DNA from 3 places in the Paenibacillus sp. CCS19 genome. Region 1 is predicted to be linked to each of the others. Evidence: a T-box and tRNA genes for the amino acid it is inferred to sense, from the RefSeq annotation. Region 1 holds a T-box; the other regions hold tRNA genes.

Region 1 (10,998 bases):
AGCGGAAATTTCATCTTCGTTAATTGTTTAAAGCTGTAGAAGCCAAAGCAGGTCAAACTTACCGCTAAATAGGTGAAAGTAGTAAGGAAGTTCCCGATATACACAGCCTTCATGAAGCCCTTCTTCTTCGAGTCCACATAGGGGAAGAGCAGCAACACAAGCTCATACCCTAGGAAAGCGGAGAAGATCGATAGGCCTCCCGCAATTACATCAGTGGATTCTTGAAAGAAGAACGGAGTTAGATTTACCCATTCAAAGCCCCTTATAAAGAAAAGAAGCAGGATAAGTGTCCAAATGACCATCCAGAAAAACACGGTTGCAGCTTTTGAAATATTGTAAATGCCTTTAATAATAAGGCTGTAAGCAACGATATCGAACAGAAGCTTCATGTACATGGGGGGAGTCGTCGGAAAGACGAACACTTGAAAAAGCATAATGTACTGCTTGGCAACCATGCACCCCAGTAATGTCCACACTGCGATTAACAAGGAATACAGCGGGAACACCACAAGCTTAGGCAAGCTTTGTTCAATGATCTTGAAGACGGACCTGCCCTTGCCAAGCCGATACACGACGGATATCAGAAAGATGTTACAGCATGCGATTGCAGAAAATAACAGGAGGGTAATCCAACCGTTATACCCCATATACTGCGCCAGCATCCTCGGGAGGAAGAAGGTGACCACTCCAGCTTGATTCATGAATACAAGCAAACAGACATGAAACGGATGCAGTTTCTCTTTCATGGTTACCTCCAGCGTTACTTCCTCATTCTGTTTCTCACAACGTTTGAACTCTTGGACTGTGTAGGTCTTCTTGTTAGTGCCCAGAAGGGAGCGCGGATGAATACATCACGCCAATCCTTGAAGTTGTTGGGAGAGACAGGTGTCAAATAGGATGAATTCAAGCTTGTTAATCCTGATAAATGAACGACGAGATAGGCGATTCCGAGTGCTATGCCAAAGTCACCAAGAATGCCCGCCATAATAATCAACCCAAATCGGACTAATCGGATAGAGGCGCTCATCACATAGCTTGGGATAACGAACGATGCAATCGCAGAAGATGCAACTGCAATAATGAGGATGTTGCTTGTGAATCCGGCTTGTACGGCAGCTTGTCCAATGACGATACCGCCGACGATGCCGATGGTCTGGCCGATCTTCGTTGGAAGCCGTGCTCCTGCTTCCCGAAGGAGTTCAATCGTTACCTCCATCAGCAACGCTTCATAGAGCGGAGGGAACGGCACCTTGCTTCTTGATTCCGTTATCGTTAACAGCAGTGCTTCAGGTATCATTTCGTAGTGGTAAGTCGTCACCGCTACATATAAGGCAGTGAACGACAAGGTTATTATTAATGCGATAAATCGCAAAATTCGAAGTGCCGTTCCGACCGCCCACCGCTGATAATAGTCGTCAGGGGACGCCATAAACTCGAAGAAGGATGATGGAGCTGAGAATACGGAAGGGCTGCCATCCAGAATGCCTACGATTCTGCCAGCCACTAATTTCGAGACTGCCGTATCGGTTCTTTCCGTTGTCGAGAATAACGGGAAGACGGAATTCGGACAATCGTCGATGTATTGAATCAGCATGTTACCGTCATGCACAGCATCGATTTCAATTAAGTTAATCCGGTCGACCAATTCCTGAAGGTAGTCCATGTTGGCAATACCGTCAATGTACAGCAGATACACCGTACTCTTGGTTACTTCTCCGACTTCGAGCTTTATCACCTTGAGATGGGAGCTTTTGACCCTGCGTCTAATGAGCGATAGATTAGCTGTGGCCATCTCGATGAAGGAATCGTGCGGCCCCGTGATTACCGTTTCGGTTTCGGATTGTTGAATCGAGCGGCCTTCGGGTTTGTAGACATCAATCAGATAGGTATTATCGTTATGAAAAATAGCCGCTTCGCCATTTAATATGCCTTTGATCAGAGATTTGGAATCGTTTGTCCGCTTAAATTGATTTCTACCTAGCAGCGCCTGTACTTCATTCTCGCGAATGTTAGACAGAGGAATTGTAACATCTCGAGAAAGCTCCTCTGATCCGACTAAGTGCCCGAAATATACAAGGTTAACATTGATCTCAGGGAACGTGTGATGCGTCAGATCAAGGCAATCCTTGAAATTATCCAGTGTAAGCTGCAAGCTAGGCAGGACAATCGCATCATCGATTTGTTTATTGTCCTCCCGCTGTATGTCTTGATCGGGAAGGCGATGCGTTCCTCTAAACCATTTCATTCTGGCAGCCCCTTCCCGTCACATTCATTGGGTGTGTCTCCACCACAACCCTTAAGCTGCAAGTTATTCCAGTTCATATTGTGCTGCAAAAGCTTGTCTTCATTCATGGCCGGAAACGAAAAAAACCATCAATCCATGCCCTGGTGGACAGAGATTGATGGTTTACTTGAAAGCTTCGTCGGATCGACGGGGTTATAAGAAAATTATTAATGAGTGCGTTTCAGATCGTAACGGTCTGCGTTCATCACTTTGACCCAAGCTGCGATGAAGTCGCGTACGAATTTCTCTTGGTTGTCATTCTGTGCATAGACCTCGGCGATCGCACGAAGGATGGAGTTCGAACCGAACACAAGATCAACGCGCGTGCCGGTACGCATTACTTTACCCGTTGTACGGTGGTGTGCGGCATATTCATTCGCACCCATTGGACACCATGCTACGCTCATGTCGAGCAGGTTCACGAAGAAGTCATTCGTCAGCGTACCTACGCGATCCGTGAATACGCCATGCTGCGAGCCGCCATGGTTCGCGCCGAGTACGCGCAGACCACCAACGAGAACCGTGAGTTCTGGTGCGGTCAGGCCAAGCAGCTGTGCTTTGTCAACGAGAAGCTCTTCCGGGCTTACGCTGTATTGCTTCTTCAGGTAGTTGCGGAAACCGTCTGCAACCGGCTCGAGCACGGCGAAGCTTTCTTCGTCCGTTTGCTCTTGCGTTGCATCGCCGCGTCCAGCCGTGAATGGAACCGTAACGTCAAAGCCTGCATTCTGTGCTGCCTTCTCAACCGCAGCGCTGCCGCCGAGTACGATCAGGTCTGCGAGGCTTACTTTCGTCGTCAGCTCTTCTTGAATGCCTTCCAGAATCGTCAGCACCTTCGTCAACTGCTGCGGTTGGTTGACTTCCCAATCGCGCTGCGGCGACAATGCGATGCGAGCGCCGTTAGCGCCGCCGCGCATATCGGAGCCGCGGAACGTGCTTGCCGATGCCCAAGCCGTCGTGACCAATTCGCTGATCGTAAGTCCGGAGTCGAGAATTTTTGCTTTGATATCTGCGATTTCTTCATCGCTTAGCGTATAGTCAACCGCAGGCACTACGTCCTGCCAGATCAGCTCTTCTGCCGGAACTTCTGGTCCGAGATAACGTGCGCGTGGACCCATATCGCGGTGCGTCAGCTTGAACCAAGCGCGAGCGAACGCATCTGCGAATTCTTCCGGGTTCTCGTGGAAGCGGCGCGAGATTTTCTCGTACACAGGGTCAACGCGAAGTGCCATATCGGCTGTCGTCATCATCGTCGGAACGCGAACCGAAGCATCTTCCGCATCTGGCGCCATATGGTCTTCCGATTGATCAATAGCATGCCAAATATGTGCGCCTGCCGGGCTCTTCGTCAGCTCCCACTCATAGCCGAACAGCGTATCGAAGAAGCCGTTGTCCCATTGCGTTGGATTAGCAGTCCAAGCGCCTTCCACGCCGCTCGTGATCGTATCGCGGCCTTTGCCGGAACCTTGCGAACTCAGCCAGCCCAGGCCTTGCGCTTCGATTGGAGCAGCTTCTGGGTCTGGACCGACCTTAGCGGCATCGCCTGCACCGTGCGCTTTACCGAATGTATGGCCGCCAGCAACAAGTGCGACGGTTTCTTCGTCGTTCATACCCATGCGTGCGAACGTTTCGCGAATGTCGCGGCCGCTTGCCAGTGGATCCGGATTGCCGTTAGGACCTTCTGGATTCACGTAGATCAGACCCATCTGAACCGCTGCCAGCGGATTCTCAAGCTCGCGATCTCCCGAGTAGCGGTTGTCGCCGAGCCATTCCTTCTCATTGCCCCAGTAAATATCTTCTTCCGGATGCCAGACGTCAGCACGTCCGCCGCCGAAGCCGAAAGTTTTGCCGCCCATGGATTCGATCGCGACGTTGCCTGTCAGAATCATGAGGTCGGCCCACGAGATTTTGTTGCCGTACTTTTGTTTAATTGGCCACAGCAGCCGGCGCGCTTTATCCAGGTTGCCGTTGTCCGGCCAGCTATTCAGCGGTGCAAAACGCTGCGTGCCATTGCCGGCGCCGCCGCGGCCGTCGCCTGTACGATACGTACCGGCCGAGTGCCAAGCCATACGAATGAAGAATGGGCCATAGTGTCCGTAATCAGCCGGCCACCAATCTTGGCTATCAGTCATCAGATCGCGAAGATCTTGTTTAAGAGCGTTGTAGTCTAGCTTTTGGAATTCTTCCGCATAATCAAAGTCTTCACCCATAGGATTCGATTTACGATCATGTTGATGAAGAATGCTCAGGTTTAACTGGTTAGGCCACCAGTCTCTATTTGAAGTACCGCTAGATTTATAACTCGTAGCACTGCCATGCATAACCGGGCATTTTCCTGCGTTAGTAGAAGCTGTAGCGTCCATCGAATCATCTCCTATTTGATTTAGTGAAGTAGCAAATATAAGTGCTCTTATTCCCTGTTATAAAGCTATTTCTGACTGAAATCAACGCCGGAATGGAAAGTTTCATCCAATCTTCATGCAGGTTTAATCAATGAAAGACGTTAATGAATGTTCGATGTTGGAAGGGCTATAACGGTTTGGATTGTGCCGATGAAAAGCGGGATACGATGCGGTACAAATTGTCCTCCTGGTATGTACAGAGGGCCGAGCAGTTGTCCACGAAGCAGGTTGGTTATTCTGATATGTTCGTTTTCATCAGCCACCTCCTGTGCAGGAAACTTCCCCTTATTACTTCGGAGAGTAACCTTTATTACCCTTCTTTTGCCCAGATGAAAAAGAGAGGTAATAACATTCAGTATGTCTCGCCTATATCGAGAATGCTATTTCAGAAATTCTGAAACAATAGTATTGTGATAGGATAGAATGCATAGCAGCTGAACTGCTGCGATTCGGTTATGGTTTGATGGCTATATAGAAAGGATTACAGCAATGAAGACGGTTATCGTTATTGGAGCGGGTATATTAGGTGCGTCAACAGCCTATCAGTTGGCGCGATCAGGCGCGAAGGTTCTGCTTATTGATCGGCAGGATCCAGGGCAGGCGACCGCTGCGGCGGCAGGCATTATTTGTCCATGGCTGTCCCAGCGGCGCAATCAAGTGTGGTACAGGCTGGCGAAGGCGGGAGCACGGTATTATCCTTCCCTTATTGAACAACTGCACAGCGATGGGGAGACGGATTCCGGCTACGCGCAAGTAGGTGCGCTCAGCATTCATGAAGAGGCAGCGAAGGTCGACCGAATGGAGGAGCGGGCGCGACTACGCAGAGAGGATGCGCCTGAGATTGGTGAAATTACGCGGCACGATGAGCAAGAGATTCGCGAGCAGTTCCCGCTGCTGGCGGAGGGCTATCATGCCGTGCGCATCAGCGGCGCAGCGCGCGTGGACGGGCGTGCGCTCCGCGATGCGATGATTCGCGCTGCGGCGCGTCATGGGGCAGAGCTGTTGTATGGGGATGCAGAGCTTCTATTCGATGCCGATGCGAAGCGTGTAACAGGAGTGACGATGGGCGGTCGCACTTACTCGGCGGACGCGACGGTCGTATGTGCGGGCGCTTGGGCGAGGCAGCTGCTCAAGCCGCTCGCAATCGAGTTCAATGTCAGTTATCAGAAGGCGCAGATTATTCATCTGCAGACACAAGAGCAACATGACACGGACGCCTGGCCGGTCATCATGCCGCCAACGGATCAATATTTGCTTGGCTTCCAACAACGGCGAATCGTGATCGGGGCTACGCATGAGAATGATGTGGAAGGCTACGATGCGAGAGTGACGGCAGGCGGTATGCAAGAGGTGCTCAATAAGGGGCTGACGCTCGCGCCTTCCCTTGCGGATAGTACGATCATCGAGACGCGAGTAGGCTTCCGCCCATTCACGCCTGGCTTCCTGCCGGTAATCGGCGCAGTCCCAGGCTGGGATGGCGCTTATGCGGCCAACGGCCTCGGCGCATCCGGCTTAACGGTGGGACCTTATATGGGAAGCCAGCTCGCGAAGCTGGTCCTTGGCGAGGCGCTTGAGATCGAGCTGAGCGATTACGATATCGCGAAGGCGATGGAGTAGATTAATCGCGACGTATGATAAGCCGTAGGGTTGATGATAGGCCGTCTTCAGGTGGAAGACGGTCTATTCATGTTGTGGGAGTTTGAACTCCAAATTCCGCATATTCCGCATATTCCGCTTATTAAGCATGATGGCAAACGATAGATATTGTTAATTGACTTTTCTGAATGTTTCGATATACTGTTATCCAATACATGAAATTCGAGGATTGGGAGAGTAACTGTACATGCAAGTCCAAGAGAGCCGGGAGTGGTGAGAACCGGTACTGCATGAACGGCGAAACGGACCCATGAGATGACTTCTGAAGGATGCAGTAGGAGGTCACGGCGAAGACCGTTATCTTAGAGTGGTTAGGCGTATTACGTCTAGCAACAAGAGTGGTACCGCGAATGCAGAAGCTTTCGTCTCTTTTATAGAGGCGGGGGCTTTTTTTATTGCAGACAAAGGGGGATTTCAAATGATTCGTCCATTCATCGTAAGCAGTATCGAGAAGTCCGTGCAGGCGCTGTTGGTTGAGCTAGGGGTTGAAGCAGGCGACTTGAACGTACGTGTTCAGATCGAACAGCCGGCGCACCTTGACCATGGCGATTACGCGACGAATGTTGCAATGCAGCTAGCTAAAGCACTTAGAAAAGCTCCGATTCAAATCGCTTCCATGTTGAAAGCGAAGCTGGAGCAGGATGGAAGCGTCGAGCAGCTAATCGGCATAATCGAGGTTGCTCCGCCAGGATTCATCAACCTGTACATCGATTGGCAGCAGTGGGCGCAGAGGGAATTCGTGCTGCCTGTCGGCCATGGCGAGAAGGTCGTCATCGAACATACGTCAATCAACCCGAACAAATCCGCTCATGTGGGACATCTTCGAAATGCTTGCATTGGTGACGCCCTCGTGCGGTTGATGAGAAGAACCGGTTATGAGGTCGAGGTGCATAATTACATCGATGATCTGGGCAATCAGCTGGCGGATACGGTTGTAGGTATGCTGCACATTCCGCACAAGAAGGAGCATGTTCGGTTTGGCGATTATTGTTGGGACATCTATTCAAGCGTGAATCGGGAATACCAGCGTAACCCGCTATTGCTGGAGCATAGAACGAATACGCTGCATTCATTGGAAGAAGGGGACGAGAACTTATCGTGGGTCGGCTTGCTCGTGGCGGAGCGGATCGTACGAGAGCATCTGGATGAAATGCAGGCTTTCGGCATCGATTACGATCTTCTCGTGTGGGAGAGCAGCATCGTTAGGGAAGGCTTCTGGTCATCCGCATTCGAGTTATTGAAGGAAACGACGCAATTCGAGTTAGAGACGACTGGAAAGCTGGAAGGCTGCTGGGTGTTAAAACAAGCTTCATGCAACGAGGAGCAGGAACCGTCAGATTCTGAGCATCAAGCGGATAAGGTACTCGTTCGCTCCAACGGGATTCTGACGTATACGGCCAAAGACATCGCCTATCATCTATGGAAATTCGGATTGCTGGAGAAGGACTTCAGCTATAAACGGTTCAGAGAAGGGATATGGTCAACGAGCGGGAGCGGAGTGAGCGCCTCGTTCGGCAAGGCGGATATCGTCATCAACGTCATTGATCATCGGCAGGAATATCCGCAGGCGATGGTGAAGCAGGCGCTGGAACTACTGGGATATACCAAGCAGGCCGAGAAGCTTCGCCATGTCAGCTACGGCGTCGTTTCGTTAAGCCCGCGGGCGGCGAGAGAGCTCGGAATCGATACGTCAGATGGCAAGCCGTCCTATGCGATGTCAGGCAGACAAGGCATCGGGATCAAAATCGCTGATTTGCTGGATCGGATGGAGACGATCATCGATACCAAACGGTCGGATAAACGCGGCCTGTCGAGCAGAATGATTGCGGCAGCTGCGATCCGTTATTATCTGCTTCGTTATAATTTAGCGACTGAGGTGGTATTCGACATTGAGCAGGCTACGGAGGTAACGGGCAATACAGGTGTTTATTTGATGTATGCCTATGCGCGTGCCGTCAACATTCTTAGCAAAGCAGAGTCGGAATTGGGTGTGAGGCCAAGTGTGCCGATTGCGATAGAACAGCTTGAGAAAGCCGAATACGCGCTGCTCAGACATATTGCGGCTTGGCAGGATACGCTGCACACTGCGGGTCGGGAGTTGTCACCGAACCTCATATGCAATTACGCGCATGAGCTGGCGACTTTGTTCAGCAACTTTTATGCCGCCTGCCCGATTCTTAAGGCAGATGAGCGTTCCATGCAGCTCAGGTTGTGGCTCACCTTGAAATTCCAAGAGACGCTCGGCGACGCGCTGACCGTACTTGGATTGCCGACTCCGAGTCGGATGTAGCATCGATCTCGTTCTCGATCGAAGCTTGGCACGGTGAAAGCCCGATCGCAACAACGGTTGCAATCGGGCTTATTTTAACGAACGAGTATGTTTTTACCTGCTAGGGGTTGCCATAGCGCTTAAGTGGTCATTTTTGCCCAAGAATGCACCGATCGGTTCGAATTAATCGCGATCACAACCGTTACTGTTCCGGAAATTTCAATATCGGTATGATAGCCGCTATACAAACCGTTAACGCTGAGGGACCAGCCCGAGCCCAGTGTTGCTAGGTAGACGATAGGTGCGATAACGAATCGTTCCACTTGCTACCTCAAGCAGCTTCTTATCGAGCAGCCTTCGCAGAATAACGCGAGTACGATTATCAGTGAGCAGCAAGTGTCGGGATAGCTCATTAGTTGTAAACGGCCGAAGCACCCGACGAGCGAGTCGCAGCGTCTCGGCTTCCGCCCAATGAAGATTCGGGGATACAGCATTCGCTAGAAACTTCGTCAGTATCGGCAGTCTTAGCCTAAATCGTAACGGTTGCTATCGTGGCTATTCTGCGGAAATGTTCATCTTTCCTTATGGCTAAGGGATGCAGATGAGCTTATTAATGCGATATTGTCCCATTTGAACGGGTAAACAGAGAACTAAGCGCAGTAGGAACCGTTAGAGATGGAAACACGCCAATTTGAACGAAATAAGTGCAACAGCAGCCGTTAGCAGACAACGCATCTTCTCGATCTTCATCATCCGCCCGTCATCTAGGCCAAGCCAGTGGCCGTCTAATCCAATATTGAGGTGCCATAACCCCAATCGGACGTGATCGGCGGCGCATACAATGACGGTTAGACGAGCCGTAACGTTGCCCTTCCTTGTAATTTGAGCTATGCTTTTGTAAGTAGTGTTGTTTATGTACATGTGTTCACTGTTAAGTTTAGGAGGCGCTGTGATGGAGCTTATTAATAAATCAGACGTTCAAGCAAGAATTGATGCCTTGAAGGATCAGGACCTATACATTCATCTAGAGATGACGACTGGAGCCTATGCAGCACATTTCGATAGCAATAAGCATCCTGCATCGATCTTCATTACGAATACGAAGGTCCGCTTCGGCCATGGTGCGATCTCTGGCGAAGGACCATTCCGGATCGGGCTCAAAATGGAGCAGGGATGGGTCTATACCGAAGGGCTTACGCACTATGAGCAGCTGGAGACGGAGCGATTGATCATGGCGGGCCATGATGGTCAAGGGAAGCTTGTCGTAGCCATTCAGCTGAGCAAGCAGCCGTTCTAAGGGAAGAGGAGGAGACATAAATGACGCACAAACAAATTCTCGTCGTACTGCCGCACCCGGATGATGAGGCGTTCGGAGCATCCGGCACGCTGGCGATCCATGTTTTTAATGGCGCCAAGGTCACTTACGCTTGTCTGACATTAGGCGAGATGGGCCGCAATATGGGCGTTCCGCCTTTTGCCAATCGCGTTACATTGCCATCTATTCGTCTGGAGGAGCTGAAAGCATCCTGCAAGGCGATTGGTATAGAAGATTTGAGACTGCTGGGCTTCCATGACAAAATGATTGAATTCGAAGAGCCGCAGCTGCTGGATGGGAAGATCCGCGAGCTCATGGAGGAGCTTAAGCCGACCTTGGTCATTACGTTCTATCCCGGATACAGCGTACATCCAGACCACGATGCCACTGGCGCAGCGGTTGTTCGCGTGGTCGCGGCGATGCCGAAGGAAGAGCGGCCGATCGTCCAATGTATGGCCTTCGCCAAAAATACGGTGGAAGACATCGGGCGGCCAGACAGCATCGTGGACGTCAGAGGCTTCTTGAAGAACAAGATTGCTTCGATTCAAGCGCACCGCTCCCAATTCCAAGCACCGGAATTGATGGGGAAGAACAAGCTGTCGGATAAAGAGCTGGAAGACCGCTTCGGCATGGAGCGCTTCTGGACGTATAAGTTCAACGACTAACACAAGGGTGCTTCGCCACTCGCTCATTAGGCTAACGGTTGCGTCAACGCTTATGCAGCGATAATAGTCTCGTTTCACACGCTAACGGTTGCATTGAAGCTAAATTGGTGAATTTTCATCCGGAAACGATCGTTTCCACACCGATAGCCTCAACTGCAACCGTTCGTTTTTTGTTCGCTCCTATTTAGCATTAATAGCCGCTGTGATAACCGTTACCTGCATCAATCATCACAGCGCCTATGAGAGTTCTCCGTTACTTTCTATTCCAGCTATCCTTCAGCGGCACGATGCGGTTAAACGTCAACCGTTCGCCTGTCGTAAGCTTCGGATCTACATTGAAGTAGCCATGCCTCATGAACTGGAGCTTATCTTCCGGGCGAGCGTCGGCAACCGATGGCTCGATAAGCACA
Region 2 (10,998 bases), on a different contig from region 1:
ATCTAACCGAGTCTCTCCACCCGCTGTCGATCCATACGCAATTCGGACATGCAGGGTCTTACTTAACGATCGATTCGCCTGTCATCTCAACCGGTTGCTTCAATTCGAGGAACTTCAAGATCGTTGGTGCGATGTCAGCCAGAATGCCGCCTTCGCGGAGCTCTGCGCCTTGCTTCGTAACGATGAACGGTACCGGGTTCGTCGTATGCGCCGTGAACGGACGACCGTTCTCGTCGATGACCATATCCGCGTTGCCGTGGTCAGCCGTGATGAGCGCTACGCCGCCCTTCGCCAGAACTGCTTCAACCACTTTGCCCATGCACTCGTCCGTCGCTTCTACTGCCTTGATCGTAGGCTCCAGCATACCGGAGTGGCCGACCATGTCAGGGTTCGCGAAGTTGAGGATGATCGCGTCGTGTTTATCCGCTTCGATCTCAGCGACCGCTGCAGCAGCAACTTCATAAGCGCTCATCTCGGGCTGCAGATCATACGTTGCAACCTTCGGCGAATTGATCAGGATACGCGTTTCGCCTTCCAGCTCAACGTCGCGTCCGCCGCTGAAGAAGAACGTTACGTGCGGGTATTTCTCCGTCTCCGCAATGCGCAGCTGTTTCTTGCCGTTCTGCACGAGCACTTCGCCCAGCGTATTGTCGAGGTTCTTCGGCGAGTAAGCAACAAAGCCGCCAACCGTCTCGCTGAACAGTGTCAGGCACACGAAGTGCAGGTTTTTCGGGCATTTGTCGCCACGGTCGAAGCCGCGGAAATCTTCGTTCGTGAACACTTGCGACAGCTGGATCGCACGGTCAGGACGGAAGTTGAAGAACACGACCGAATCTTCCGATTCAACGAGTCCTACTGGTTTGCCGTTCTCAACGATAACCGTCGGCATAACGAATTCGTCCATGACCGACTTCTCGTACGATTCCTTCACCGCTTGCAGCGCGTCCGTATATTGAGGACCATCGCCGTATACCATTGCACGGTACGATTTCTCCGTACGCTCCCAACGTTTGTCGCGGTCCATTGCGTAGTAGCGGCCTTGTACAGTCGCGATCTTGCCTACGCCAACTTCTGCGATTTTCGCTTGGAGACGCTCCAGATAACCGACAGCGCTGTCTGGCGATACGTCGCGTCCGTCGAGGAAAGCGTGGATGAACACGTCGTTCATCTCTTCTTTCTTCGCCAGGTCAAGCAGTGCGAACAGGTGCTCAATATGGCTGTGTACGCCGCCGTCGGACAGCAGGCCGTACAGGTGAAGCTTCTTGCCGCTGTTCTTCGCTTGGCGAACCGCTCCTACGAGCGTCTCGTTGTCGAAGAACTCACCGTCGCGGATCGACTTGCTGATGCGAGTCAGGTCCTGGTACACGATACGGCCAGCGCCGATGTTCAAGTGGCCAACTTCGGAGTTGCCCATTTGACCTTCTGGCAGACCTACTGCTTCGCCGCATGCCGTCAGCGTCGTGTGCGGATACGTCGACCAGTAACGATCGTAGTTCGGTTTGTTAGCTTGTGCTACTGCGTTGCCAACAACATCGTTACGAAGTCCGAAGCCGTCAAGGATGATCAATGCTACCGGTTTAGGAGCCGTCATCTTACTTCGCTCCTTCAACCAGCGCGATGTACGATGCTGGCTCGAGGCTTGCGCCGCCTACCAGTGCGCCGTCGATGTTCGCTTGACCAAGGTACTCTGTAACGTTGTTCGGTTTCACGCTGCCGCCGTATTGGATGCGAACTGCATTAGCCGTTGCTTCGCCGTACAGGCCAGCTACGATGCCGCGGATATAAGCGATAACGTCTTCAGCGTCAGCCGCTGTGGACGATTTGCCCGTTCCGATTGCCCAAATTGGCTCATATGCGATAACGACTTCTGCTGCTTGCTCAGCCGACAGACCTTGGAATGCAGCTTCTGTTTGTACTTTGCACACTTCTTTCGTTTGGTCAGCTTCGCGCTCTTCGAGCTTCTCGCCTACGCAAACGATTGGCGTCAAACCATGTTTGAATGCCGCGTGCGTTTTCTTGTTCACGATCTCGTCGGACTCAGCAAAGTATGCACGACGCTCGGAGTGGCCGATGATAACGTATTTCACGCCGAGGTCAGCCAGCATAACGCCGCTGATTTCGCCCGTGAATGCGCCGTTGTCTTCGAAGTGAAGGTTTTGTGCGCCGATTGCGATGCTCGTGCCTTTCGCGGCTTCTACGAGTGCTGGAAGCGCCGTGAATGGAGCGCAGATTACGCTCTCTACGCCGTCAACCTCCGCTTTGCCTTTCACTTCGGAGAAGAACGATTGTGCTTCGCCAACCGTTTTGAACATTTTCCAGTTGCCTGCAATGATCGGTTTTCTGCTCATGTCAGAGAAACTCCCTTCAAGTGCATCTATTTATTTTAATAACCCGCAAGCTATTCAGCACCGAGGTTATTGCTTCAGTTCGAAGCCGCTTAAACTTACGATGCAGCTTTTAATGACGTAAAAGCTGTGCGAGGTGTCATGCAGTCGGACCTACATGATCTGCAAAGTTTCCGGTGGAAACCTTCATCGCAAGCATAAGCTAGCATTCTAAACCTTAGCAAAGCTCGATGCCGAGTACGCTTCGGGGATTACTTTGTGATCAATAGCCCGTAAGACCGTTCAGCACCGAGAAGGTTGCGTTAGATCGAAGAGCGAGTAGCGGAATGTAGGCTAACCCTACATGAGCAACGGAGCTCGAGAGCTAATGCAAGATTCGATGCCGAATATGCTTCTAAGCGTTACTTCGTGATCAACGGTCTTACTTGTCGTTGAGGGCTACTACGCCTGGAAGAGCCTTGCCTTCCATAAACTCGAGGGAAGCGCCGCCGCCCGTCGAGATGTGGTCCATACGGTCAGCCAGGTGGAATTTCTCAGCTGCTGCAGCGGAGTCGCCGCCGCCGATAACCGTGTAACCAGCCGTCTCAGCGCAAGCTTGCGCTACTGCACGCGTACCATGGGAGAATGGCTCGATTTCGAATACGCCCATTGGTCCGTTCCATACGACGAGCTTCGAGTTTTTGATAACGTCTGCGTAGATTTCACGCGTCTTAGGACCGATGTCGATGCCTTCCCATTCAGCTGGGATGCCGTCTACGCCAACGATTTGCGTGTTAGCGTCTGCGCTGAAGTCGTCCGTTACAACGATATCAACCGGCAGGTACAGGTTCTTGCCAAGCTTCTTCGCTTTCTCGATGAACTCAAGCGTCAGGTCGAGCTTGCTGTTGTCGAGCAGCGATTTGCCGACTTCATTGCCTTGCGCTTTAAGGAACGTATACGACAGACCGCCACCGATGAGGATGTTGTCTGCGATTTCGATCATTTTGTTGATAACGTCGATTTTGTCCTTAACTTTCGAACCGCCAACGATTGCCGTGAAAGGACGCTCTGGGTTGTTCAGCGCTTTGCCGAGAACATCGAGCTCTTTCTCTACGAGCAGACCGGATACCGCTGGAAGCAGGTGAGCGATGCCTTCCGTCGAAGCGTGTGCACGGTGAGCAGCACCGAATGCATCGTTCACGAACAGGTCAGCCAGTTCAGCGAATTGCTTCGCGAGTTCTGGATCGTTCTTCTCTTCGCCTGCTTCAAAACGAACGTTCTCAAGCAGGAGCACGTCGCCAGCTTGCAGTGCAGCCACTTGTGCTTTAACTGCATCGCCAACAACTTCGCCAGCTTTTGCAACTGGCTTGCCGAGCAGCTCGGACAGACGCTCAGCAGCTGGCGTCAAGCGCAGCTCTTCAACCACTTGACCGTTTGGACGGCCCATGTGGGAAGCGAGAATGATTTTGGCGCCGCCTTCGATCAGGAACTTGATCGTAGGGAGCGTTTCACGGATACGCGTGTCGTCCGTGATTTTGCCATTTTCGAGCGGTACGTTGAAATCGACGCGTACGAATACGCGTTTACCTGCGACTTCGACGTCGCGAACACTTTTCTTGTTCATTGAGAAAGCCTCCTTCAGAATAGGCGAAGATGAATAATCCATTAAGTACTTGCGTTCGCTTCAGCGAACGCCCTCGAAGCATCACGTCCAGTGTGTCCGCTGCAAGCGGCCGACACGCCTTCGGAGCGTTACCGCAAGCGGCTCGCTTAAGCGAGCTGCCATCGAAGCACCGCTTACAATAAAAAAACGTTCCTTCGAAGAAGGAACGTTAAAACCTAGTCCAGCCGGACGGCGGCATCCCTTCCGTTGCACGGGAGCGCCGCAGCCAAAGCGTGTCCGTCAGGACTAAAGCGTTCCTAGCACAATCCCTCGCAGGGACGCCGACTGTACCTCCCACGCTGCATTAGAACGGGAGTCCAGAGGGCAGAGCCCTTTGGGGCCCCCTTTGAAGACCAAAGGGGGTTTGGGGGATTTGAACCGTATTACAGACCTTTGCTTGCGATGAATGCTGCAAGGTCAACTACGCGGTTCGAGTAGCCCCACTCGTTGTCGTACCAAGAAACAACTTTAACCATGTTGCCTTCAACAACCATCGTCGACAGAGCGTCAACCGTGGAGGAAGCTGGGTCGCCGTTGTAGTCGCTCGATACGAGCGGCTCTTCGGAGTAGTTAAGGATGCCTTTGAGCGAAGTTTCGGAAGCTGCTTTCAGAGCTGCGTTAACTTCTTCAACCGTTACGTTAACTTTCAGTTCAGCAACGAGGTCCGTTACCGATACGTTAGGCGTAGGAACGCGCATAGCCATGCCGTTCAGTTTGCCTTTCAGTTCTGGCAGTACGAGGGATACTGCTTTAGCAGCGCCCGTCGACGAAGGAATGATGTTCTCTGCAGCAGCGCGAGCGCGGCGCAGGTCTTTGTGAGGTACGTCCAGAACGGATTGGTCGTTCGTGTACGAGTGAACCGTCGTCATCATACCTTTTACGATGCCGAATTTATCGTTAAGAACTTTCGCGAATGGCGCGAGGCAGTTCGTCGTGCAAGATGCGTTGGAGATAACCGTGTGGGAAGCTGCATCGTATTTGTCTTCGTTAACGCCCATAACGATCGTGATGTCTTCGTTCGTAGCTGGAGCGGAGATGATAACTTTCTTAGCGCCGCCTTTAAGGTGGAGCTCAGCTTTTTCTTTAGCCGTGAAGATACCAGTCGATTCAACGACGATTTCAGCACCTACGGATGCCCAAGGGAGGTTTTCTGGGTTGCGCTCAGCAAATACTTTGATTTCTTTGCCGTTTACGATCAGCGCGCCTTCTTTAGCTTCAACCGTACCTTCAAGCTTGCCGTGCGTCGTGTCATATTTGAGCAGGTGAGCCAGCGTTTTCGTGTCTGTCAGATCGTTTACAGCAACAATCTCAACTGCAGGGTTGTTCAGCGCTGCGCGAAACACGTTACGGCCGATACGGCCAAATCCGTTAATACCAACTTTAACCATTTGGAAATTCCTCCTAGACAATAAGTGTAATATATACTCAAGATGGCGTACGGCCCGGAAACCCGGAGCGCGTAACCATCAAGATATCCTGTTTCAAAAACGCACCTTATTAAGCATTGCCCAAATCGGCCTCATCAATAATCCTAACAATAACTTGTGCTGCCGCTTCATCGGTGACAAGCACATCATCGTGTCCGAACTTCATGACGGCCGCAATCGCTTCGCCCTTGCTTACGCCTCCGGCTACCGCAATGACAACCTCCGTCGCTACAATGTCCTCGAGCCGCAAGCCCGCGGTATGCATCTTGTGAACGACAGCCCCATTCCGGTCAAAATAATACCCGAACGACTCCGCCAGCGCACCTTCAGCTCTCATCGCATCGACAATGGCTTGATCCACCTTGCGGCGTCTTGCCATGACCATCGCGTCCCCGATTCCATGAACGACGATTCTGGCCTTCCGAATGACATTCACGATTTCCTGAATGTTCGGCTCTTGCATAAGGGTGACGTACGCTTCTTCTCCCAGATGGTCGGGTACATGAAGCAATCGATACTGCGCGCCTGTTCGCTTCGCCATCATCGAGGCAATCGTATTCGCCTGGTAGTCCAAGCTCTCGCCCAGTCCGCCTCGCGCGGGTACGAACCAGTTCGTCGGCAGCGGCATTGGCGATGTCAGATGATTAGCCACCTGCGCCATTGTCGTTCCGCCTGTTACCGCGACGACATCGTCCTTGTTCAGCAATCGGGTCAATGCTTGGCTCGCAGCGCGGCCCAGCTCCCGCTTCGCTGTCTTCGAGGTGTCAGAGTCACCTGGTACGATGTACACTCGCTTCAGTCCATAATGGCGCCGAATCTTATCCTCCATATCCGATAAGCCGAACCATTCCTTGAACATCGGTTCCATCTCTGCAAGCAGCATGCGTCCTTGCTCACTGATGCGCATTCCAGAAGCATGAATCTCGAGCAGTCCTTGCGCTTTCAAATAATCAGTCTCGGCTCGCAGCACGCGTTCCGTCATCCCGAGGGCTCCGGCCAACGCGCGCCGTCCGACAGAATCAGACAGCATAACTTGATGCAGGATGAAGTAGCGTTTCCTCATGACTTCCAATAAATCCGGCACAAGCTGCTGCTGCAGTTCGATCATGGGTCGCATCTAGCGCATTCACTCCACTACAGCCGAATTCTTGTTTCTACATTATGAAGAAACTCCGTTGGGCTTCCGTACGAGGTGGACCTTTCGCGTCCCGCATACTCGTTTTAAGTCCCACACTTATTTTATCGAATCGCGGAAAAGACTGCAAGTTCCTTTTCGCCCATGTAACCGTTTTCCGACACGCATTAGACAACTTTTATTTTTCTCATCGTCCAGCACTTGCATTCCTATGGAAATTAAGGTATGATAACTCTCGTTCCGCTTTTTTGCGCCCGTGGTCCAATGGATATGACGTAGGCCTCCGGAGCCTGAGATCTAGGTTCGATTCCTAGCGGGCGCGCCAACCTAATCAATTTAAATATTAATGAGAATCTAAGATCATCACATCCCGCTGTGGGTGATGATTTTTTTGTTTTATAAATCAACAAAAACCCCATTAAGGAATTCTTAATGGGGTTTTTACCTTCTTTATTTCTTTCTCTTTCGCATTTTATAATTTTTTCTTTCATTTATGATTCCTAGAATCAATACTATTGGTGCGATTAAGTCCAGCAAATTGATATCATTATCAATGTTATACCTCAAAAAGAATGTTAACAAGGCAATTAGAATTACCCGGATAATGATTTGCATCTCATGATTAACCTCCCTCTAGTGAACAGGTTGTATTTTAAATCTTATACCAATCAACCAATCAATATTACATTATACTCGACTAACCAAAATATTACAGGCTGCCGATTCAATCGACAGCCATAACTGTATCAATCAAATTTTATTAACAAGTATAGTTACAAACATAAGTATACCCGATCGCGCAAATCAATCCCGGTAGGAAACCAAAAAGACCCGCAGCTGCACAATAGCCTACTGCTACCCAACTGCATTGGGCACCGTTTAAATTAAGACTTCCACTGCATGTATTTGCAGAAGCAGTATCAACGGAAAATACTGATGCAACTGAATCAATAATGTTTCCATTTTTGTCTGAGGTTGAAGCTTGTTCTATTTCTTTTTTATGTTTTTCTTTATTTTTTTCCTTCAACGCTTTCTTTTGTTCCACAGTCTTAGCATTAACAATTTCCATAGCTTCTGCACGATCACCAATGAACGTCAAGCCAACATTTCTTGAATTTACGGTTATCTCATTGCTAGGCGACTCACTAATATTTAATGCTTCGATAAGCATTTTTCTGTCCATATCGTATGTGACAAGTACGGAAACTTTGTCATTTGCCGCATTAGTATATTCAAATTGGATAGTGTATACTTTATATTTTCCTGCACTCAGTCCTGTATAGGCAGCATTCTTAAATGCTTCGTTTAATAGTTTCTTATCTAATCCAGTAAAACCCTGCAGTTCTCTATTACTTGCAACATTTTTTTTCAGTTGAGCTAGCAACCCTCCTTCTGTTACCAGATACGTATCCCCATGGATACTAATGTATTCGTTAAGACTTGTTATATCGTCTAGAGTTACCTGAGCATTTTTAGCTTTTGGAGGTTTTACACTAGTAGTGTTCTTAGATGCTGCATTAACAGAACTCAAACATATCAATGACATAATGACAAGTAATAGCACTGCAACCTTTGACCTCATCCTAACTTTTCCTGATAACAAACCCATCACAAATTTACCATCTTTTAGTATTTTTTTTGAACACATGTAATTTATATCATTTTCGGTAAATTATTTAAAGCAGTAGATTAAAGAGTTAAGAGAATCTTTAACTAACGATGTTTTACACACAACAGTTTCTTGCTCTGTCTCCCCTCCTTACGTTTTTCTTGACCTTCTTTGACTTTTACTGATCATTCCGCTATTATAAAATTCATCAGCAGCACTTTCGCATCCTACATCAGTGTGCTAGCAGCATTCGTACATATACGTTTGCAGCGTACCGCATCTGACTATGCTAGTGCTGAAACTATTCTACAATTCCTATTCGGGAGGGAACTTTCATGGATATGAACTATGTGCCAATGGTCATTGAGCAGAACAACCGCGGCGAGCGTGCGTATGACATTTACTCGCGACTGCTGAAGGACCGCATTATTTTTCTCGGGACGCCGGTGAACGACCTTGTAGCCAACTCCATCATCGCGCAGTTGTTGTTCCTTGCGGCAGACGATCCAGAGAAGGACATCTCCCTGTACATTAATAGCCCAGGCGGTTCCATCTCGGCCGGCCTCGCCATCTTCGACACGATGCAATTCATTAAGCCGGACGTCTCCACGATCTGTGTCGGTATGGCTGCATCGATGGGCGCTTTCCTGCTTAATGCAGGCGCCAAAGGCAAACGTTATGCGCTTCCGAACGCCGAAGTCATGATTCACCAGCCGCTCGGCGGTGCAGAAGGCCAAGCGAGCGACATCGAGATTCGTGCTCGCCGCATCCTGAAGACGCGCGACAAGCTGAACCGCATTATGGCTGAACGCACGGGTCAATCGTTCGAAACAATCGAACGCGATACGGACCGTGACAACTTCATGAGCGCCGAAGAAGCACGTCAATACGGCCTGATCGACAAAGTCATCGACAAGCTGTAATCCGCTCTTCCACATGTACGACAGCAAGCCCCTCAATCCATAACGGAATGAGGGGCTTTTCCTCTTGATAACGCGCCTGGTCCTACTGCAGCATGGCTACGAATGCTTTCGCCGCTGTAGACAGAGGGACATCCTTCAATGTTGCGATGCCGATACGTCTGGACGGTATTGGCGGACTAATCGACAACTCCACCAGCTCTCCTCGGTCTAATAAGTCCTCGACAAAATTTCTCACCACGCACGCAATACCGAATCCCGTTCGAGCAAATTCACTCAACAGATCCAAGCTGCCAAGCTCCATGCTTGGCGTTAGTACAACATCATTCGCGCTTCCCGCTCTATCGATATGAGTTCTAGTTGCGCTGCCTTTCTCCAACAAGAGCAGCTCGTAGCGGCTTAGCTCCTCCCAATTGAGAGACATAGGCTGCTCGGCCGCCGTCCATTTGCAGTAAGTATTCGACACAACGAAACAGTCCTGCACGATCATGCTTTCTTGAATATGCAGCTTCGGGTCCTCCAGCGGCAGATTCACGATGCCGAAGTCGATTGCCCCTTCCTTCAGCAGCTTCACCGTCTCGCGCGATGTTCGGTTCGTAACCTGAAACTGAATGCCGGGATATTGCTCACGGAACTGTCGCATGCGCGGCAGCAAATAATGTTTGCACAGCGTATCTCCCGCTCCGATGCGCATTTCCCCTACCGTAAGTTCATGCCGCTCCGCCAGCCTCCGCTCGCCTGCATGGATGAAATTAAAGGCCTGCTCGATGTGCTGGAACAGCACATCGCCTTCCGCAGTCAGTGTGACCCCCTTCGAAGTCCGGAAGAACAGCTGCCCGCCAAGCTGCGACTCCAGCTGCTTAATGGCATGCGTGACCGCAGGCTGCGTAATATAAAGCCTTTCAGCGGCTCCTGACAAACTTCCCGCCTTCGCCGTCCAATAGAAAGCGCGGTACCACTCCATATTTGTAACGAGGTCGCTCACCGAATATTAATCTCCTTTATATCAGACATTAGGTTTATTCATTTCATTAATATCATTATCGCATTTATAATCAGTTTTGGAAATTCAATCATGTCTAGAGGAGTGAATCGAATGAGTGTAACAGCAGTAGTAGGGGCGAACTGGGGAGATGAGGGTAAGGGAAAAATAACGGATCTGCTGGCGGAGCAATATCGCTGCGTCGTCCGCTACCAAGGCGGCAGCAATGCCGGACATACGATCATTAATGCATTCGGCAGATTTGCGCTGCACCTGCTGCCATCAGGCGTGTTCACACCTGGGACGACGAATGTAATCGGTCCAGGCGTCGCTTTCAATCCAGAAGACTTCTTGTGTGAATACGACAATCTGCTGGCCCGAGGTATCTCCGAGCCGGATATTCGAATCTCTGACCGTGCACAGCTTGTACTCCCTTATCATATTCAGTTGGATACCTGCGAGGAGGCACGGCTTGGCGCACAAAGCTTCGGCTCGACCCGCTCTGGCATCGCCCCCTTCTATGCGGATAAGGCACTCAAAATCGGAATCCCGATCAGCGCGCTGCTAGGCGATGAAGCACAGCTTCGCCAGCGGATCCAGGCTGCACTCATTACTAAGAATACATTGCTGCAACAGCTCTATCAGGCTGAACCGATTGACGCGAATCAAATCGCAGACCGGCTGCTAGCAGTGAAGAGCCGCTTGACGCCTTTCATCGCGAATACAACCGTCCTTCTTCATCAAACGCTCGCTGCCGGCGGATCCATTCTCGTCGAAGGCCAGCTTGGCGCCCTTCGCGACCCTGACCACGGCATCTTCCCCTACGTCACGTCCTCATCCACGCTAGCCGGTTACGCATCCATCGGCGCAGGTGTTCCACCACATGCGATCAAACGCATCATAGCAGTGACCAAAGCTTACTCCAGCTGCGTAGGCGC
Region 3 (10,998 bases), on a different contig from region 1:
CTCTGCAGTCATATAGGGCGGCTCGCTGGCGGCTGAGCTATCGCGATCGTATTGCAATAGCTTGGCATACCAAGGAAATTGGCGCGCGTAAAAAGCGGCCAGCCTTTTAAGATGTCGATTTTTCAAGCACATTCCTCCCCGATTGGATATCTTATGCCAGTCCGATTGGACCTGCATGGGCTTGCGCACACGATGGGACCACCTATATGACATATGCTATAGAAACCATCCCTTTAGCGGAGGCGACCTACGATCATGGTGAAGTTCGACCATAACAAAATGAGAAAAACACGAATCCTGCTCGGTGATCCTCATGTACGGGCAGCGATTCCGAAGACGGTAACCTTGTCGGCCTCCAGCTTGAAACGGATGCTTGGAACGTACGGTACCGTCTATGTGAAGCCTAATGTCGGTGCATTAGGCGTTGGCGTTATGCGTGTTCGAATGCTGGCAGCGAATAAGTATGAGTGGCGTTATAAGCTGCAGCGCAAGAATGTTTCTTCTATTAGTCAACTGATTGCCTTGATTCGCTCGTATAAAAAATCGGGCAGCTACCTCGTGCAGCGCGGGATCAATCTGATGAAGTATCGCGGCAGCAGATTCGACTTGCGCGTCGTAACGCAGCGTAGAAATTCGCAAGATGCTTGGCGGGTCACAGGCGTTCTCGCTCGTGTAGCAGCGCCTGGTAGAATCGTAACGAACGGCAGCCAAGGCGCGTCGATTCACCCGTACCAGCAAGTATTTGGTGCGAATATGTCTGCGAGTAAGACCGGTATGCTCAAGGGCTCGATTGATCATCTTGCACTGCGGATCGCGAAACGTTATACCCTCACGTATACCAAATGTATCGAGCTTGGGTTGGACATTGCCGTAGACGATAAGCGTCGTATCTGGCTGCTGGAAGTGAACACGAGGCCGCAGATCAAACCATTCACGCGGCTGAATGATCTCTCCATGTATCGCACGATTATGGCTTATAGGGGCAAGAACAAGGGTAATTGATACTGGTTTCGCGAAGGCAATTGGAGCGTTGATATCGGATAGGAATTGTGTCCTAAGATATTGGCGCTCCTTTTGCTGCATAGCTTACAATATTAGGATAAAGGTTGGATGATCCATAAGCGGGAGGGGAAACGCTTGGGGAATACGTTAATACGGGATGCTAGTATCGTAACGATGAATGCCGCAGGAGCAATTATTCGTGGTGATGTTCGAATAACGGATGATCGAATCGTGGGCATAGGCAATGAGGATGAGCATTTTGTACCCGATGAGGTTGTGGAGGCGAAGGGACGCTTGCTTCTGCCTGGCTTCATCCAGACGCATGTGCATCTGTGCCAGACCTTGTTTCGCGGCAGAGCGGATGATATGGAGCTGATGGATTGGCTTCGGACTCGAATCTGGCCGCTGGAAGCTGCTCATGACGATGAATCGGTATACATATCGGCGATGCTCGGCATCGGCGAGTTGATTCAGAGCGGGACAACGACACTGCTGGATATGGAGACGGTGCATCATACCGATGCGGCATTCCGAGCGATGGCCCAGAGCGGTATTCGTGCGATCAGCGGCAAAGTGATGATGGACCGAACGAGTGACGATATTCCAATCGCTCTGCAAGAGGATACGGATCGTTCGCTGGCCGACAGCGTGGCACTGCTAGACCGATGGCACGGTTATGATGGCGGACGGCTGCAGTATGCCTTTTGCCCCCGATTCGTTGTATCTTGCACCGAACGTCTGTTAGTCGAAGTGCGTGACTTGGCTGAACGGCGCAACGTGCTTATTCATACGCATGCGTCGGAGAATAAAGGCGAAATCGAACTGGTCGAACGGGAGACGGGCATGCGGAACATCGTCTATTTGGATCATCTTGGCCTTGCTTCTCCCCGATTGGTATTAGCGCATTCGATCTGGCTTGATGACATGGAACGCGCGATTATTCGGCGGACGGGGACAAAGGTTACCCATTGCCCGGGGTCGAATCTGAAGCTTGCATCCGGCATCGCTTCCATACCGGGACTGCTGAGCAGCGGCGTGCAAGTTGGTATTGGCGCAGATGGGGCACCTTGCAACAACAACCTGGATATGTTCCAGGAGATGAAGCTGACAGCGATGATTCATAAAGTACAGCATGGCCCTACCGCAATGGATGCAAGGACCGTGCTGCGAATGGCGACGATAGGTGGAGCCGAAGTGCTTGGGCTGGAGCGGGAGATTGGTTCGATCGAGGTTGGCAAGAAGGCAGATCTGGTGCTGCTCGACTTGAACAAATTTCACGCCTTTCCTTCTTATGAAGCGGACCTTTATTCGAGAATCGTATATGCGGCTGGACGCGGCGATGTGGATACGGTGTGGATCGACGGGCGCGTTGTGATGCGAGCAAGAGTGATGAAGACAATCGATGAGTCCGCTGTCTTGCATGAGTCTGATGCTGCGATAAGCCGATTGCTTGGCAGAATGGCATAAAATAAAGCAACCCGTCTTCAATAAGGCGGGTTGCTTGTTTGGCTCACAATTGCAGAGCGGCTCTGCATCCACAATTAACATTAACCTTACGAGCGGCGAAACTTATTATTTCTACGCTTATGCAACGTCTTCCAGTGCTAACTTCAGCTATCCTTCCTTCATCTACGTTAAGGAACAGCGGCGAATATTGAAACGGAAATGGACAATTCGCTTTCAAAAAACGTTATTTTCATCAAAAACACATCCTTCCGAGTTTGTTCTGCCGTTGGCCAACGATAAACCTAATATAACAATAGATTGCATTTATGTCATTTAATTAACATAAATGCTAATTTAGAGGGTTGTTAAAGAAAAATTCGCTCACACAATTTGCTAAAAAGTTGAGAAAAGGCATTGCGCTGACGAGATCTGCTATGCTATGATAAAAGCCTCGTGTCCCGGTAGCTCAGCAGGATAGAGCAACGGCCTTCTAAGCCGTCGGTCGGGGGTTCGAATCCCTTCCGGGACGTTCTTCATTGAATGTCGGTATCCTCGGATACTTTCCTAAACGTCTGATGCCTTGATTTTTAAGGCTATCGGGCGTTTTTTGGTTTCTGAATGATTCATCAGCCAATGTTTTCGTACCCAAACTTCACTTTGATTCGTTTAAAGCACTTAAAAAACGGACAGTACTGCAATAGTGAACTTTCGGCTGCAGTGAGAGATAAGATTGGGGCTTCGTGTGTTTCACCGCACGGCATGGTATAATGAACCAAAGTTTGGCGAAGCCGACCCGTTGTTTCGGTTTTCCCCATTGCAAGGCGGTGCTATCATTACGAATAACGAAGAACCACAGGAAGGCAATCGAGATAACGTTTATTTATTTCCTAGCATGCTCGATCATTATCAGATCCAATTGACGCACATGCTGGAGGCTGAGCAGTATGGCGAGGCTAAGAAGCTGATTCGCTTTCTTCTTCAATGCAAAGGCGAAGACGAGCGGCACTATGAGGAATGGGGCAACCTGCTCTCATGGCTGGATGTCGCTTTCCCGGAAGGCGCCGGAGAGCTGTTTGTTGAGGAAGAGGATGAAGAAGAAGAGATGCGCCGCAGTGCGTTGAAGCCAAGCGAGCTGGACGAGTCCTACGTCAAGCAGGTGCTGCACATTATTCAGCATCACCCGATGCCCGATCAGCAGATGCTTGCGCTTGAGCGTGCTATTCATCTGGATCATCCAGATGTAGCTCCTGCGATTATGGAATGGCTGTCCACCGAGGCGGTTCATCCCGCGGTACAATTCAAGGCGCTGCAATGCTTGAAGCGTCATGGCGCATCGGGGACGATTACGCTTAATCGAATGGACGAACGGGTTGATCTCGACATTGAGAGCACGCCGCTGTCATTAGAAGAGTTTCCCGATCCCGTCATTCAGGCACTTGAGCGGGTGGAATCATCTGTGGATTCCGATGATCCGACGCTGCCTCATTTTGCGCGCGAGTTATGGAAAGATTTGCTTCAATATTTATATGGCACTTCGGCGTACCGTCGAATGCTGGAAAATGAAACCTATAATATTGACTGCTGGGCGGCGGCGCTGCACCTAACGCTGCTCATTACCGTATACGGTAAAGCCGATGATGACGCGACCCGCGAGGCGTACGGCATTTCTGAGCCCATGCGCTTCAGTTATGAGCAGGCGTGCCGTGCACTTCGACAAGTAATAGGGTACGGTCCATTTGGGGGCAGTTACGAGTCTTGATAATTAGCTGGATGTTGATTATAATAGAATGGTTTATTAAACGTGAGATTTTCGCATTGAGTTGCGTAATGTTGGAGGGGACTGCAAGCCATGACAGCTACTTGGGAAAAAATAGACACGAATCTGGTTTCGCTCAGCGTTGAGGTTGAAGCGGAACGAGTTAATGAGGCGCTAGATAAAGCGTTCAAGAAAGTGGTTCAGAAAGTTAACGTTCCAGGCTTCCGCAAAGGCAAAGTGCCGCGCGCGATGTTCGAGAAACGTTTTGGCGTTGAATCGCTGTATCAAGACGCAGTAGACATCCTGCTGCAAGAAGTATACCCGCAAGCAATCGAAGAAACGGGCATCATTCCTGTTGACCGTCCTGACATCGATGTACAGCAATTCGCGAAAGGCCAATCGTTCAAGTTCACTGCGAAAGTAACGGTTAAGCCGGAAGTGAAACTCGGCGAGTACAAAGGTATTGAAGTACCAGCAGCAGAAGCAGCAGTTTCCGAAGAGGAAATCGGCGAAGAACTGAACCGTCTGCAACAGCGTCACGCTGAGCTGAACGTTGTTGACGAAGGTACGGTTGAGAACGGCGATATCGCTGTTATCGACTTCGACGGTTATGTCGACGGCGTTGCATTCGAAGGCGGCAAGAGCGAGCGTTATTCGCTCGAGATCGGCTCCGGTTCGTTCATCCCAGGCTTCGAAGATCAAGTGATCGGCATGGGCACAGGCGACTTCAAGGACGTAGAAGTTACGTTCCCAGAGAGCTACCATGCGGACAACCTGGCTGGTAAAGCAGCTGTATTCAAAGTGAAACTGCACGAAATCAAACGCAAGAGCCTGCCGGCGCTTGACGATGAGTTCGCGAAGGACGTATCCGAATTCGATACGCTCGCTGAGTTCAAGCAAGATCTCGAAGGCAAACTGAAAGAGCGCAAAGTGAAAGAAGCTGAAGGCGCTCGTGAAGCAGCTGTCGTTGAGAAAGCGGCAGAAGCGGCTGAAGTTGTTATCCCTGAAGCTATGATCGGTACGGAAACGGACTACATGCTGAAGGACTTCGAGAACCGTCTGCGCATGCAAGGCATGAACCTTGAGCTGTACTTCCAATTCTCCGGCCAGAACGAAGCTATGCTTCGCGAGCAAATGAAGGGCGACGCTGAGAAACGCGTTCGCAACAACCTCGTGCTCGAAGCAATCGCGAAGGCAGAGAACATCGCAGTATCCGATGAAGAAGTTAGCGCAGAGCTCGAGACGCTTGCTAAAGCGTACAATCGCCCAGCGGAAGAGCTGCGTGAAATCTTCACGCGCAATGGCAACTTGGACAACCTGAAGGATGACATTGCAGTTCGCAACACGGTTAAATTCCTTCTTGAAAACAGCAAAGAAGCAGTTAACGCCTAAGGCATTACATGCCGGCCCTGGCTTCATATGAGAGTAAGGCACGTTCTTTGAAACGTGCCTTATTTTTCCACTAGCATACATACCTAATAAATTTAGTACATACATATCGCTGCAACTTATTGCAGCACTCGCGCGTAACATAAATAAGTGTGCGTTCATCAAGTTCGGTTAAAGAGGGGCTTGTGAACTGCCTCTATAAGGCTATTCCCCGTACATATCGGCAGTGCCACGTCGTATACTGTAGTATCGACTGTTACTTCAAAAATGACAGCCGCGCAGCGACGTGATAATATAAGGAAGTAACCATTCCGCCTAAAGAAAGAAGGTTGGTCGCATGAATTTAGTACCGATCGTAGTCGAACAGACGAATCGTGGAGAACGTTCTTACGATATTTATTCAAGGCTGTTAAAGGACAGGATCATTTTTCTCGGCAGCGCAATAGATGATGATGTTGCAAACTCTATAATCGCTCAGCTGCTATTCCTGGCGGCCGACGATCCTGAGAAGGACATTCATCTGTACATTAACTCGCCGGGCGGTTCAGTCACCGCTGGTATGGGTATATTTGATACAATGCAGTTCATTAAGCCGGACGTCTCGACGATCTGCGTCGGCATGGCTGCAAGCATGGGTTCGCTTCTGCTTACTGCAGGCGCGAAAGGCAAGCGCTTCGCGCTGCCGAACAGCGAAGTCATGATCCATCAGCCGCTTGGCGGCGTTCGCGGTCAAGCTTCGGACATTAAGATTCACGCTGATTGGATCATTAAGACGAAGCAGAAGCTGAATCAGATTTATGTAGAGCGCACAGGTCAGCCGTATGAGAAGATCGAGCGCGATACCGATCGTGACAACTTCCTGTCAGCAGAAGAAGCCGTAGCGTACGGTTTGATTGATAAGGTGGTAACGTCACTATAGAAAGGGTGATTCTATGTTTAAATTCAACGATGAGAAAGGCCAGCTGAAATGCTCGTTCTGCGGCAAATCGCAGGAGCAGGTTCGGAAGCTTGTCGCCGGTCCCGGCGTTTATATATGCGACGAATGCATCGAGCTGTGCACGGAAATCGTAGAAGAGGAGCTCGGCCATGAGGAAGAGCTCGATCTGAAAGATATTCCGAAGCCCAAAGACATTCGTGCCATTCTTGACTCCTACGTTATCGGTCAAGACAGCGCGAAGAAGTCGCTTGCTGTAGCGGTTTACAACCACTACAAACGCATCAATTCGCAGAACAAGCTGGAAGACGTAGAGCTGCAGAAGAGTAACATTCTTCTCGTAGGTCCTACCGGATCTGGTAAGACGCTGCTCGCGCAGACGATGGCGAAGATTCTGAACGTACCGTTCGCGATTGCGGATGCAACATCGCTGACGGAAGCCGGTTATGTCGGCGAAGACGTTGAGAACATTTTGCTCAAGCTGATTCAAGCGGCTGATTATGATGTGGAGAAAGCGGAACGCGGCATTATCTACATCGACGAGATTGATAAAGTAGCTCGCAAATCCGAGAACCCATCGATTACACGCGACGTTTCGGGCGAAGGCGTACAACAGGCGCTGCTGAAAATTCTCGAAGGTACGGTCGCTTCCGTACCGCCGCAAGGTGGACGCAAGCATCCGCATCAAGAGTTCATTCAGATCGATACGACGAACATTCTGTTCATCTGCGGCGGTGCGTTCGACGGTCTGGAGCAGCTGATCAAACGGAGAATCGGCAAGAAAGTTATCGGCTTCAACACGGCTGGTGACAGCAGCAAAGAGCTGAAGCCAGGCGAGTACCTGTCGATGGTGCTGCCAGAAGACTTGCTCAAATTCGGACTTATTCCCGAGTTTGTTGGTCGTCTGCCGGTTATCTCCTCGCTGGAGCCACTCGATGAGGAGACGCTCGTTCGTATTCTCTCCGAGCCTAAGAACGCGCTCGTCAAGCAGTATCAGAAGCTGCTTGAGATGGACAATGTGAAGCTTGAATTCGAGAAGGGCGCACTGGAAGCGATCGCCCGCGAAGCGATCAAGCGGAACACAGGCGCACGCGGACTTCGCGCGATTATCGAGGGCATTATGCTCGAGGTCATGTACGAAGTGCCATCCCGCGATGACGTGAGCAACTGCCTCATCACGGAGCAGGTTGTGAACGAGAAGATTATGCCGGAATTGACGCCTAAGAAGGGCAAGAAGAAAGAAGAGAGCGCCTAAACGCTAGGCGATCCATATATTACCGTCGGAGTTTCCACCCGTTATGCGGCTTTTTGGGCTGTCTGACGGGTGGACTTTGACGTTCATGGGAGAGAAGGGCTCATGTATTTACGCAAGGATACGGTGCCGGTTAAGGTTGGTCCACTGACGATCGGCGGCAGCGACGAAGTCATCATTCAAAGTATGTGTACGACGAAGACAGCAGACGTTGAAGCGACAGTTGCAGAGATTTTGCGATTGGAAGAAGCGGGCTGCCAGATCGTTCGCGTAACGGTCAACAACAAGGAAGCGGCGGAAGCGATCAAAGAAATTAAGAAGCGGATTCATATTCCGCTCGTCGCCGACATCCACTTCGACTATCGTCTTGCATTGCTTTCGATCGAGAATGGCATTGATAAAGTACGTATCAATCCGGGGAATATCGGTCGCCGCGAGAAGATTGAAGCTGTCGTGAAAGCTTGTAAGGAGAAAGGGATTCCGATTCGAATTGGCGTTAACGCTGGTTCGCTGGAGAACCATCTGCTGGAGAAGTACGGTTATCCGACGCCTGAAGCAATGGTTGAGAGCGCTCTGTTCCATATCGGTATTCTCGAGGAGCTTGATTTCCACGATATTATCGTGTCGCTCAAAGCATCTGACGTGCCGATGGCGATTGCGGCTTATTCGATGGCTGCAGAGAAAATCAAATATCCGCTTCACCTTGGCATTACGGAAGCAGGTACGCTCCATACAGGCACGATCAAGAGCTCTGCAGGTATCGGCGCATTGCTCGCAATGGGCATCGGCAACACCGTGCGTATCAGTCTGAGTGCCGATCCGGTAGAAGAAGTGAAGGTTGCACGCGAGCTGCTGAAGACGTTTGGTCTCATCACGAACGCAGCGACACTCATCTCTTGCCCAACATGCGGCCGTCTTGATATCGACCTGTTCTCCATTGCGAATGAGGTAGAAGAGTACATCTCGAAGATTAAAGTGCCGATCAAAGTATCCGTGCTCGGCTGTGCCGTTAACGGTCCAGGCGAGGCGCGCGAAGCAGATATCGGCATTGCAGGCGCTCGCGGAGAAGGCATGTTGTTCCGCTATGGCGAGATGATCCGTAAAGTGCCGGAAGCCGAGCTGCTGTCCGAACTGAAGAAAGAAATCGACGAAATCGTACGCGTCTTCGAAGCGACTGGCGAAATTCCAGGTCGCAAACAGCACGCACCGGTCAAATAGGACATAAATGCGTGTTCAAAAAGTTCGGTTTTCAGCACCGAGAAGGTTGGATCAAGCGGGGAATGAGGATCGGAGCGTAGTGTAGTGTAGTGCTGCGTGCACAGCTTCATTCAAGATTAGATGCCGAATTCCCTTCTTGTGATGCTTCGTGATCAAAAACGGACTTTTTGGACTACCGCTTTCCCCTCCGTATATTCAAACACCCGCAGGGAATACTGACAAGTATTAGTCCTGCGGGTGTTTTTTGTATTGGCAATGCGCCAACAATTTGCTTGCAGGCAGCAATATCGAAGATGAAAGCAAATTAGGAGGCAGAGTGACTTTGATGCTGGTGTCAGGCTCAAAGGTCCTTTTGTCAGGAGGGGAATTGTAATGACTTTGAGTTTTGTGTTAATGATGATTCAGGTGTTTTTTGCTGTCGTTATCGGTCTATACTTTTGGAATTTGCTTCGCAATCAGAAGACAAGCCGGTCGGCAGTGGATCGTGAATCTCGTAAGGAGCTGGACAAGCTTCGCAAGCTGCGCTCCATATCGCTGACGAAGCCGCTGGCAGAGAAAACGAGACCGCAGGCAATGCAGGACATCGTCGGTCAAGTCGATGGCCTTAAGGCGCTTAAGGCAGCGCTGTGCAGCGCCAATCCGCAGCATGTCATTATCTACGGCCCTCCGGGGGTCGGCAAAACGGCCGCTGCTCGTGTTGTACTGGAAGAGGCGAAGAAAAATCCGACATCGCCATTCCTAGCCGACGCGAAGTTTACGGAGATCGATGCCACGACGGCTCGCTTCGATGAACGGGGCATCGCGGATCCGCTTATTGGCTCCGTGCATGATCCGATTTATCAAGGCGCCGGCGCGATGGGCGTCGCCGGAATTCCGCAGCCGAAGCCAGGTGCTGTAACGAAAGCGCATGGCGGAATACTGTTTATTGATGAAATTGGGGAATTGCACCCGATCCAGTTGAATAAATTATTAAAAGTTCTTGAGGATCGCAAAGTATTTCTTGAGAGTGCTTATTACAACTCCGAGGATGCCAACATTCCGATGTATGTGCATGATGTTTTCCAGAATGGTCTGCCAGCGGACTTCCGTCTCGTTGGCGCGACGACGCGGTCTCCTCAAGAGTTGCCAGCTGCTCTGCGTTCCCGGTGCATGGAAGTTTATTTCCGTCCGCTGCTAGCGGGTGAGATTGCTCAAATTGCGACGAATGCGGTGAAAAAAATCGGCTTCGAGCCATCGCCTGAAGCGATCGAGGTTGTTACGCGTTATGCAACGAACGGCCGGGAAGCTGTCAATGTGATTCAGCTAGCCGCAGGGCTTGCGTTGTCAGAGAAGCGCAGCGAGCTTATCGCTGCTGATATTGAGTGGGTTGTTAACAGCAGCCAAATACCGCCAAGACCGGATCGCAAAGTGCCTGCAGAACCGCAGGTCGGTTTTGTGAACGGACTTGCCGTCTACGGACCGAACATGGGCACGCTGCTTGAAATCGAGGTTAGTGCCATTCCAGTCCGCACGGGTAAAGGCACCTTTACGATTACAGGCGTTGTGGATGAAGAGGAGCTTGGCGGCGGCTCGCGTACGCTGCGTCGTAAGAGTATGGCTAAGGGCTCGGTAGAGAACGTTCTGACGGTTCTGCGCCGTTATGGACTTCGTCCGCATGATTACGATCTGCACATCAACTTCCCAGGCGGTACGCCGATCGATGGTCCGTCGGCAGGCATTGCAATGGCGACGGCGATTGCATCTGCCATTAAAGGGGAGCCGGTAGACAACAAGCTGGCGATGACCGGCGAGATCGGCATTCACGGCAATGTGAAGCCGGTTGGCGGCGTACTTGCGAAGGTTGAAGCTGCTTTCCAAGCAGGCGCGCAGCGGGTCATCATTCCGCGGGAAAACTGGCAGGCGATTTTCGATGGACTCGAAGGGGTACATATTACGCCGGTTGACCGCGTGGATGAAGTGTTCGCGATCGTATTTCCGCAATCCGAGGAGAAATTCCAGATG

What was found. A T-box is a leader RNA that pairs with one kind of tRNA and senses whether it is charged. The one in region 1 lies ahead of SBI19_RS18085 (arginine--tRNA ligase), so its partner is inferred to be a tRNA-Arg.
Region 2: it has a tRNA-Arg gene. The T-box ahead of SBI19_RS18085 (arginine--tRNA ligase) is inferred to sense a tRNA for this amino acid. The anticodon was not compared.
Region 3: it has a tRNA-Arg gene. The T-box ahead of SBI19_RS18085 (arginine--tRNA ligase) is inferred to sense a tRNA for this amino acid. The anticodon was not compared.

The regions. Positions count from the first base shown of each region.
Region 1 covers NZ_BTCK01000027.1:23,415-34,412, forward strand. The annotation lists gene SBI19_RS18065 (GerAB/ArcD/ProY family transporter) at 1-746, opposite strand, end outside; gene SBI19_RS18070 (spore germination protein) at 761-2,245, opposite strand; gene katG (catalase/peroxidase HPI) at 2,452-4,644, opposite strand; gene SBI19_RS18080 (NAD(P)/FAD-dependent oxidoreductase) at 5,173-6,300, shown strand; T-box leader at 6,496-6,712, shown strand; gene SBI19_RS18085 (arginine--tRNA ligase) at 6,758-8,629, shown strand; gene SBI19_RS18090 (YojF family protein) at 9,561-9,905, shown strand; gene bshB2 (bacillithiol biosynthesis deacetylase BshB2) at 9,926-10,588, shown strand; gene SBI19_RS18100 (glutamine--tRNA ligase/YqeY domain fusion protein) at 10,842-10,998, opposite strand, start outside.
Region 2 covers NZ_BTCK01000013.1:23,200-34,197, reverse strand. The annotation lists gene gpmI (2,3-bisphosphoglycerate-independent phosphoglycerate mutase) at 59-1,591, opposite strand; gene tpiA (triose-phosphate isomerase) at 1,593-2,348, opposite strand; gene SBI19_RS11370 (phosphoglycerate kinase) at 2,767-3,948, opposite strand; gene gap (type I glyceraldehyde-3-phosphate dehydrogenase) at 4,371-5,375, opposite strand; gene SBI19_RS11360 (sugar-binding transcriptional regulator) at 5,485-6,531, opposite strand; tRNA gene SBI19_RS11355 (tRNA-Arg) at 6,800-6,874, shown strand; gene SBI19_RS11350 (hypothetical protein) at 7,310-8,197, opposite strand; gene clpP (ATP-dependent Clp endopeptidase proteolytic subunit ClpP) at 8,500-9,081, shown strand; gene SBI19_RS11340 (LysR family transcriptional regulator) at 9,164-10,063, opposite strand; gene SBI19_RS11335 (adenylosuccinate synthase) at 10,175-10,998, shown strand, end outside.
Region 3 covers NZ_BTCK01000006.1:143,773-154,770, reverse strand. The annotation lists gene SBI19_RS07310 (AMP-binding protein) at 1-126, opposite strand, end outside; gene SBI19_RS07305 (YheC/YheD family protein) at 256-1,002, shown strand; gene SBI19_RS07300 (5'-deoxyadenosine deaminase) at 1,138-2,469, shown strand; tRNA gene SBI19_RS07295 (tRNA-Arg) at 2,904-2,977, shown strand; gene SBI19_RS07290 (hypothetical protein) at 3,179-4,207, shown strand; gene tig (trigger factor) at 4,298-5,596, shown strand; gene clpP (ATP-dependent Clp endopeptidase proteolytic subunit ClpP) at 5,931-6,512, shown strand; gene clpX (ATP-dependent protease ATP-binding subunit ClpX) at 6,526-7,782, shown strand; gene ispG (flavodoxin-dependent (E)-4-hydroxy-3-methylbut-2-enyl-diphosphate synthase) at 7,885-8,997, shown strand; gene lonB (ATP-dependent protease LonB) at 9,370-10,998, shown strand, end outside.